DNA from 3 places in the Agarivorans sp. QJM3NY_29 genome. Region 2 is predicted to be linked to each of the others. Evidence: predicted binding sites of a transcription regulator. Region 2 holds the regulator's gene; each other region holds the start of a gene.

Region 1 (3,283 bases), 950 kb from region 2:
TGCGCTGTGACACGAGGTTCTATCGCAACAATGGTACCGGAGCATGAGGCATGCACCGGAGGCGCTTGATAAAACTGCGACTCATTTAATGCTTGTCCACGGAGTACTTTTTGGCCGACGACAACTAATAATTTGGCAGCGCTGCCAATGTGTTGCTGTACAGGAATGGTGAGATACTCCGGGTTCGCCAGCCACTCTGGTTTTTCGCAATTAATCAGCTGTTTATTGGTTTCAGGATGAACCCCACCTTGGTAGTTCCAGGTAAAGCCTTGTTTTATTTTTTCTAGCCAAGCCACCATCTATTTCATTTCCTCAATGATTGAGACGTCAATTTGGTTTAATTTCCAATCCCAATTTTTGGTGGTTGTCTCAATTGGACGCATTTCGATACAATCAGTTGGGCAGGGGGCAACGCACAACTCGCAACCGGTACATTCTTTTGCGATCACCGTGTGCATGTGTTTATTGGAACCCATAATCGCGTCTACTGGACAAGCTTGAATGCACTTGGTGCAACCGATACAAGCATCTTCAATAATAAAGGCGACTTTTTTACGGTCGTCTTCTTTCACTGCAGCTGCATCTAAAGGGATTGCTTCCACACCGAGTAAATCTGCGATTTTAGCGATAGTTTCGTCCCCGCCGGGAGGGCACTTATTGATGGGCTCACCATTGGCGATGGCTTCGGCGTAGGGACGACATCCAGGGTGACCACACTGGCCACACTGCGTTTGCGGCAATAAGCTTTCGACTTGATCCGCAATTGGATTGCCTTCCACCTTATATTTAATTGCGGCATAACCAAGAATGGCGCCAAATACTAAGGCCAATAGAGTAATGGTAATTAAGGCTACTAACATGCTGTGGTTACTTAATTAGGCCGGCAAAACCGACGAAGGCTAAAGACATGAGTCCAGCGGTGATCATCGCGATCGCAGCCCCTTTAAAAGGGAGGGGAATATCGGCAACGACTAAACGTTCGCGCATGGCAGAAAATAGTATCAGTACTAATGAGAAACCGACCGCAGCCCCAAAACCATAAATGATGGACTCAAATAGATCATGCTGCTCATTTATATTTAATAGCGCCACGCCCAACACCGCACAGTTGGTGGTAATTAAGGGTAAATAGATCCCCAATACGCGGTGCAATGCGGGGCTAGCTTTTTGGACAAACATTTCCGTAAATTGAACCACAACTGCGATCACAAGGATAAAACTCATGGTACGCAAATAGGTGATATCTAGTGGTGCCAAAATATACTGTTCGACCAGATACGAGCACATAGAAGCCAGAGTCAATACAAATGTAGTGGCTAATGCCATTCCTATAGCGGTTTCTACTTTGCTAGAAACCCCCATGAAGGGACACAGGCCCAAGAACTTAACCAGTACAAAGTTGTTAACCAGTACGGTACTAATCAATAACAACAGATATTCAGTCATTTATATAAGATGCAGCCAAACAAAAGCGTATTATCCCCGTTTGTGGTCTTTATAACAACCGTGAGATCACTGTGGAAAAAGGCCATAAATTTTGCCGTGATTTGTGGAGCATTTTTAGGCAAATAGATCAGCTTTTTTAGCTTAGCTTGATCTTGATCATTTGATTTTGCTTTAACGTTTAAACTTCTCGACTACCATATCTAGTGGGAACTACAATTCTCAACCACAATATATGGTTATCCGATCATCCAGATGCTTTTTTATACAATATCGACAGCTAAGCCTTTGGTAGCGCGGGTTCCGCAATTTTCTAATGAATGAGTGAGTAAAATTGGAGCGTAAATCGTGAAAACAGTCGTGATCAAGCGAGACGGAAGCCGTGTACCTTACGACGCTAAACGGATTGTTGACGCCGTATTGAAAGCCGCAGAGGCTTTAGGCGTAAAAGATAATCTTGTCGCATTACAAATAGCGCAGCAGGTGACCGAACAATTTATCAATCTGGCAGAAGTTGATATCAACGACATTCAAGCCTCAGTTGAAAATTGCCTGATGGAAAATGACAATAAGACTTTGGCTCGCGCCTATATTGAGTATCGTCATGATCGAGATGTTGCCCGCGACAAACGTAGCGTTTTAAATAACGAAATCAGAGGACTGGTCGAGCAAAGTAATGCCGCCTTGCTTAATGAGAACGCCAATAAAGATAGCAAAGTGATCCCGACTCAACGTGATCTTTTAGCCGGGATTGTTGCAAAGCATTATGCGAAAACCCATTTGTTACCTCGAGATGTTGTTAAGGCTCACGATAGCGGTGAGATCCACTTCCATGACTTAGACTACGCTCCATTTTTCCCGATGTTTAATTGTATGCTAATTGACCTTGAAGGCATGCTCACTGGTGGTTTTAAAATGGGCAATGCTGAAATTGAGACGCCAAAGTCCATTTCTACAGCAACTGCGGTGACAGCGCAGATTATTGCTCAGGTTGCGAGTCATATTTATGGTGGCACGACTATCAATCGAATTGATGAGATTCTGGCGCCTTATGTTCTCAAAAGTCATGAAAAGCATTTAGCTACTGCTAAACAATGGGAAATAGCGGATCAAGAGGCTTATGCGAAAGCACAAACTGAGAAAGAATGTCATGATGCTTTTCAGTCTTTAGAGTATGAAGTGAATACTTTACATACAGCCAACGGGCAAACACCGTTTGTCACCTTCGGTTTTGGTTTAGGCTCCTGTTGGGCGGCACGGTTGATTCAGCGCTCAATTTTGCAAAATCGTATTGCAGGTTTAGGCAAAAATGCCAAAACCGCAGTATTCCCTAAATTGGTCTTTGCGATTAAAGATGGTTTAAATCATAAGCCTGAAGATCCGAGTTACGATATTAAACAACTTGCCTTAGAGTGTGCATCCAAACGAATGTACCCTGATATTTTGAACTACGACAAAGTCGTTGAAGTGACCGGTTCTTTTAAAACCCCAATGGGGTGTCGCAGTTTCTTGGGACCTTATCAAGAGGGCGGTAAAGAAGTCCATGATGGTCGAAATAACCTCGGTGTTGTCAGTTTAAATTTACCGCGGATAGCCATCGAAGCAAAAGGGGATGAACAACGATTCTATGAGTTGTTAGACCAACGTTTAAGTATCGCCAAGCAAGGTCTTGATACCCGAATAGAGCGTCTAAAAGGGGTGAAAGCCAAAGTTGCTCCTATTTTATATATGGAAGGAGCTTGTGGTGTTCGCTTAAACGCCGAAGACGATGTCTCCAAAATATTTGAAAATGGTCGAGCTTCTATTTCATTGGGTTATATTGGTCTACATGAAACAGTAA
Region 2 (3,283 bases):
GCTGTATGCGGAATGATAGTCAGGCGCAACTGTTGCTGATTGACCTCATTCACCGTGAGACTAATGCCATCGACAGTGACCGAACCCTTATGGGCAATATAACGCGCGAGATCCTTGGGGACTTGTAGCCAAATGTTCACCGCACGGGCACTAGGACTAATGCTAAGTACTTCGGCTAAACCATCCACATGTCCACTAACAATATGTCCCCCAAAGCGACTTGTGGCTAACATCGCCTTTTCCAAGTTCACTTTATCACCCTGCTTACAACCAGCTAAAGAAGTTAGACTCAAGGTTTCAGTTGAGACATCTGCACAAAAATATTGTCCGCCATACTCAACCACAGTTAAACAAATCCCGTTAACTGCAATACTATCCCCTAAACAAACATCTTCCATATTTAGCTTGGCGCAGGCAATTCTCAAACGTACATCACCCTGACGATGCTCCAAGCTCTTTATTTCACCGAGAGCTTCAATGATACCAGTAAACATTATTATTACGCTTCCTCATTCTGGGGAACCCAGATGGTTTTTGTGTCTGGACCAATACGACGAATATCTAGGCAACGCCAAGATTGAAGCTGCTTCATCTGTTGGTATCCGTTAAGAGCCACCAAACTTTGAGCATCCGCGCCCATCAGTAGCCCCGCCTGATAAACAATCAACTGGTCAACCAAATTTGCTTTGAGTAAAGCTGCCGCCAAACTGGCCCCAGCTTCGACCCACAAGTCATTAATCTCCGCGGAAGCTAAAGCTGCCATAAGGCGCTCTAACCAATGCTCACCCTTAGCAATTGTGAATTGTTTCGCCACATCAAGTTGGTTTTGCTCAGCAAACCCAGCCAAGCATAGCGATGATGGGTCCTTAAAAATATCCAGTGTTTTTGGCGCAGAGTTCAAGCGTTGCTGACGATCGATAATCACCCTAAGCGGCTGGCGTAAGGTCGATCGATCGAGCTGTTCAGCCAAGCTGCCCAGTTGATGATGACGTACATTTAAACTTGCGTTATCCCGAATGACAGTTGTTGCAGTGGATAATATAGCGTGACTAGCAGCCCGCTCTCGTTGCACATCACTGCGGGCATGAGTCGAGGTAATCCACTGACTTTCACCATTGGCTAATGCCGTTTTAGCATCGATAGAACCCGCTAGCTTTAAGCGTACAAAGGGTCGCTTTCGCTCAACTCGGCTCAAGAAGCCAGGATTTAACGCACGAGCCGCCGATTCCATTAAGCCAAGACGAACCTTAACGCCTGCCTGTTCGAGCATGGCAATTCCCTTGCCCGCGACTTGTGGGTTGGGATCAATCATAGCAATTACCACTTCCGTGATCCCTAGCTCGACGATCATGGCAGCACAAGAACCAGTTCGACCTACATGGCTACAAGGTTCTAAGGTGACATAACAACACGCGCCATCAAGGCTGAAACCGGCTTGTTTTGCATCCGTAACTGCGTTTACCTCAGCGTGTCCTTGACCCGCTTGTCGATGGTAACCTTCACCGATGATACGACCATCTTTAACAATGACACAACCAACGTTAGGATTTGGTGCCGTGGTATATCGGCCCAGCTTCGCTAAGGCTATCGCCCGAGCCATAAATTGACAATCAAGTGCAGAAAACATTCGCTACTTTTCCAACTTAGCAATCTCTTCGCTAAACTCTTTAATGTCTTCAAAAGAATGATAAACCGATGCAAACCGCACATAAGCGACTTTATCCAACATGATCAACTGCTCCATCACCACCTTACCAATCAGTTTGGTCTCGACTTCTCGCTCACCAGTGGCTCGAAGGTGAGACTTTATTTTGTTCACCGCTTGTTCAACCTGATCAACACTCACAGGACGCTTTTCTAGCGCGCGCATCATACCTGAGCGCATTTTCTCTTCATTAAAAGGTTCGCGAATACCGTTGCCTTTGATAACTCGGGGCATCACCAGTTCCGCGACTTCAAATGAGGTAAAACGCTCATGACACTCTAAACATTCTCGACGTCTGCGCACTTGGTGGCCATCAGCAACCAAACGAGAATCAATAACTTTAGTTTCATGAGCGGAACAAAATGGACAGTACATGCGCATAACCTTTAAAAAACCTGCCGTGATTTTATCCGGTTAGGCAACGAAGGTACAGGCTCGCTATAAGCTAAGTGAGGAATATTTTGCAGCTTAAAATCATTCGCACTGATGAATCACACCATACATAGTTTATCAGCTCGTTCCAAAATAGCGCTCATCTACAACAGTAAATACCTATATTTAGCCAAATAATAATGCTCACAACTCAACGATTCCAAGCACAGTATCAACTAACTAGATATATTTAGAATATGCTTACCGCTATTACGAGTATATTTGACTATAAGCTTTGCTCACTCCAGTTCGACCAAAAGTAATCCTCTTATCAAAAGAATCACCAAGGAGGAAGCCAACTTTATTGGAGCTGACTCTGATCGATACTCAAACAGTAGTTGCACACTAAATGGATGATTTACACACTCGTTTGGCAACACCATCACCTTGCTCAATGAATCGGCATTCACGCTCTCGCCCGCCCTGAGAAGGATAAAAATTACATGTTTATAAAGAGCAACAAACTCTGGTAGTAAGGCCATTGGGATAGCGTAGCTTTGCTCACGGCAAAATAATTACCCGGCTAAAAATATCACCGCATGATTAATTCTAAATACGAGGCATTGATACAATGAAGATGCATAGTTTAACCTACGAGACATAAACCTGTAAGGCTCGAACCCGAAGACTGAGAGTTAAAGAGTAGGATAGCGAACGCCGCCGTATGCAAGCAGCTCGACGAAAATAGCTAGACTGCACATATAAAAATGCACGATAGCGGTTTACCTTCGCTAATTAGCAAGCACTAACAACATAAAAGCCCCCCAAATAAACAACTGTAGGATCACCAAACGCTTTGCATTTTTTAAAGTGCTCATATCCATTACATTTCTCTCTCTTAGAATTGACCAACCACGGTAGTAATTTGACTGTTCCTTACTATTTGAGATAACAAGCAAAAATAGCACCAATAATAAAGTAGTATCATTACTGAACCCAACCCACTAGTAATAAATAAAACAATAGTAGTTATTGACAACAAAGTCTATTTTACACACCAATAAAAAAAAGAGGCTCAAAGCCTCCTTTTTTAACACTGTTAGTCCCTAACTATTTCACTGGCTACTTAACCATAGACAGGGAAACGTTGGCAAAGTTCTAACACTTGGCCTTTGACACGCTCAATAACAGTATCATCTTGTAAAT
Region 3 (3,283 bases), 1.5 Mb from region 2:
GAAAAATGAAAAACTACCGGAATTCAACAAAAGCTTGTGGCTAGGATGAACAAGTTCTTATAATACTTATAAATAATGACTTGGATAAAGAGACCAATGGAACAGCCAAATAACAGCCAAAATGTTGACCACCAAGAAATAGCACATTTTGCAGGCTTAGCCTCCCGTTGGTGGGATGAACAAGGGGATTTTAAAACCCTGCACCAGATCAATCCATTACGTCTCGACTATATTGAGCGGGGAGCCAAGGGACTATTTGGCAAGCAAGTCCTCGACATCGGTTGTGGTGGCGGAATATTAGCCGAGAGTATGGCCCTGCGAGGGGCTGATGTGACTGCGATCGATATGGGGCAAGAGCAAATTGAAGTCGCCAAATTGCACGCCTTAGAAACCGGGGCACAATTAACTTATCTGCAGACCACCGCCGAACAGCACGCCGAACAACAGCCTGCCCAATACGATGTGGTGACATGCATGGAAATGCTTGAGCATGTGCCCGATCCAAGCTCGGTAATTGCAGCATGCGCCAAATTGGTCAAGCCCGGCGGTTACCTCTTTGTATCAACCATCAATCGTACCCCAAAAGCCTACCTGTTTATGATTCTGGCGGCAGAAAAACTGCTCAAGCTGGTTCCCAACGGAACCCATCAGCATGATAAATTTATCCGTCCTTCAGAGTTGCTCAGCTGGGCTGATGAGCACAGCCTACAAAGTCAGGCCATTACCGGGGTACAATTTTACCCAGTGATTGAGCACTTTCGCTTAAGCCCTAATGTCGATGTGAATTACATGTTACAACTTGCCAAGCAGGATCAGGATGAACAATAAACTTGCGGTACTATTTGATTTAGATGGTACTTTATTAGACACCGCGCCTGATCTTGCAGCGGCCGCAAATCATGTACTAGCGCAGCACCAGCAACCACTCATTAGTTTAAGTGATGCTCGAACTTTAAGCTCCCATGGTGCCATGGGGCTACTGGGTTTTGGTTTTGGCGAAAGTTGGCATCAACAAGAGCAAACCAAACTGCGTCAACAATTACTCGACTTTTATCAGTCGAACATCTGCATCGACACTAATTTATTCCCTGGCATTCAGCAAACCTTAGCCTACTTAGATGCAACATCTACACCTTGGGGGATCGTGACAAACAAACCTGAAAGTTTAAGTCGGCAGTTACTTGCTTACTTTACTGAGTTTGCGAGCTGTGCAACGCTAGTCGGAGGCGATACGGTTAGCCAGCGGAAACCGCATCCGGAACCCATGTTACATGCCTGCCAACAACTCAAAGTAGCAGCACAGCATTGTTTGTATGTTGGCGACGCTCTGCGTGACATCGAAGCTGGAAACAACACCCAGATGACGACTATTTTAGCCGAATGGGGCTATATTTCGGAAAATGACAATATCCACACTTGGCAAGCCGATTTACACTGTCAAAAAAGTGAGCAACTTGAACAGCTAATCGCCAAACATTTGGCTAAATTATAAACCGCTTCAAGTTTTCATAAAAATAAATAATTTTCTATTTTTATAGCAAAAAGAACTTGCATTAACGCCACGCTAACAAAGTCACATGGATAGCTAGTTAGTAAGCACTAACATATAGCAATTATCCGCATGTTATGCACAAGTTCTTCATTTTTCCAAGTCTTGCGAAATCGACAAAACCTCATTATCTTGTATCAAATAAATTTATAAACACTATATCTAGTAGTCAGGCAATATTTGCCATACTAGACAGCCAGTAGCACAAAATTAGGATATAGGCCCTCCATTCATGAATACAGATCTACTGATAACCAAACGTAGCGGTAAACAAGAAGCCATTAATTTGGATAAAATTCACCGAGTGATTACATGGGCCGCCGAGGGCCTTAAAAATGTATCCGTTTCACAGGTCGAACTAAAATCACATATTCAATTCTACGATGGTATGGCCACCAAAGATATCCATGAAACGATTATCAAGGCGGCTGCAGATCTAATTTCTCAAGAAACGCCCGATTACCAATTTTTAGCCGCTCGTTTAGCAGTTTTCCACTTACGAAAAAAAGCCTACGGTCAGTTTGAACCACCGAAGCTTTACGAACATGTGGTCAAACAATGTGAAGCGGGTCTTTATGACATGCATTTGCTGAAAGACTACACCGTGGAAGAATTTGCCCAAATGGATGAGTTTATCGATCACTGGCGCGATATGAACTTTTCCTATGCAGCAGTAAAACAACTGGAAGGTAAATATCTAGTACAAAACCGCGTCACTGGCACGATCTACGAAAGTGCCCAATTTTTGTATATCCTAGTAGCAGCCTGTTTATTTGCCCATTATGACAAATCAGTTCGCTTGGATTACATTCGCCGTTTTTACGATGCGACCTCTTTATTTAAGATTTCCTTGCCAACACCGATCATGTCGGGAGTACGCACCCCAACCCGTCAATTCAGCTCCTGTGTATTGATTGAGTGTGGTGATAGCTTAGAGTCCATCAACGCCACCGCATCATCGATTGTAACTTACGTATCACAGCGCGCAGGGATCGGCATCAACGCTGGACGGATCCGCGCCTTGGGTAGTGAGATCCGTGGGGGAGAAGCCTTCCATACTGGATGTATCCCTTTCTATAAGTATTTTCAAACGGCGGTTAAATGCTGTTCACAAGGTGGTGTGCGTGGTGGCGCTGCAACTATCTTCTATCCATTCTGGCATCTCGAAGTCGAGTCACTATTAGTACTCAAGAACAACCGAGGCGTTGATGATAACCGAGTTCGTCATATGGACTACGGGGTGCAACTGAATCGGTTAATGTACCAACGTTTGGTGAAGGGTGAAAACATCACTTTATTTTCGCCCAGCGATGTACCGGGTTTATATGATGCATTTTTCGAAGATCAAGATACCTTCGAGCAGCTTTATCTAAAATACGAGCAAGACGCTAGTATCCGTAAACAGGCGATTAAAGCCGTTGATTTGTTCTCTTTATTGATGCAGGAACGTGCTTCTACCGGACGTATTTATATTCAAAACGTCGACCACTGTAATACTCATAGCCCATTTGATCCGGCTCAAGCACCAGTTCGTCAATCAAACCTTTGTTTAGAGATTGCACTGCCCACCAAACCGTTACAGCATGTGCATGACGAGAATGGTGAAATCGCCCTATGTACTCTATCGGCTTTCAATTTAGGGGCGATTGAAGATCTCAACGAATTGGAAGACTTGTCAGATCTTGCAGTTCGAGCCTTAGATAGCTTACTCGATTACCAAGACTACCCCATACT

The links. The regulator NrdR, encoded in region 2, represses ribonucleotide reductase genes. The targets are predictions, from matches to a motif close to AAACACNANATNTNGTGTTT.
Region 1: the regulator NrdR is predicted to act here: its motif matches at 1,668-1,687, upstream of nrdD (anaerobic ribonucleoside-triphosphate reductase).
Region 3: the regulator NrdR is predicted to act here: its motif matches at 1,701-1,720, upstream of nrdA (class 1a ribonucleoside-diphosphate reductase subunit alpha).

What each region holds. Positions count from the first base shown of each region.
Region 1 is NZ_CP194036.2:2,448,341-2,451,623, forward strand. Features, by position in the region: gene rsxC (electron transport complex subunit RsxC) at 1-299, opposite strand, end outside; gene rsxB (electron transport complex subunit RsxB) at 300-860, opposite strand; gene rsxA (electron transport complex subunit RsxA) at 868-1,446, opposite strand; gene nrdD (anaerobic ribonucleoside-triphosphate reductase) at 1,792-3,283, shown strand, end outside.
Region 2 is NZ_CP194036.2:3,397,187-3,400,469, forward strand. Features, by position in the region: gene ACRRS0_RS15470 (riboflavin synthase) at 1-494, opposite strand, end outside; gene ribD (bifunctional diaminohydroxyphosphoribosylaminopyrimidine deaminase/5-amino-6-(5-phosphoribosylamino)uracil reductase RibD) at 500-1,627, opposite strand; gene nrdR (transcriptional regulator NrdR) at 1,631-2,080, opposite strand; gene glyA (serine hydroxymethyltransferase) at 3,204-3,283, opposite strand, start outside.
Region 3 is NZ_CP194036.2:1,853,947-1,857,229, reverse strand. Features, by position in the region: gene ubiG (bifunctional 2-polyprenyl-6-hydroxyphenol methylase/3-demethylubiquinol 3-O-methyltransferase UbiG) at 97-828, shown strand; gene ACRRS0_RS08530 (HAD family hydrolase) at 818-1,492, shown strand; gene nrdA (class 1a ribonucleoside-diphosphate reductase subunit alpha) at 1,782-3,283, shown strand, end outside.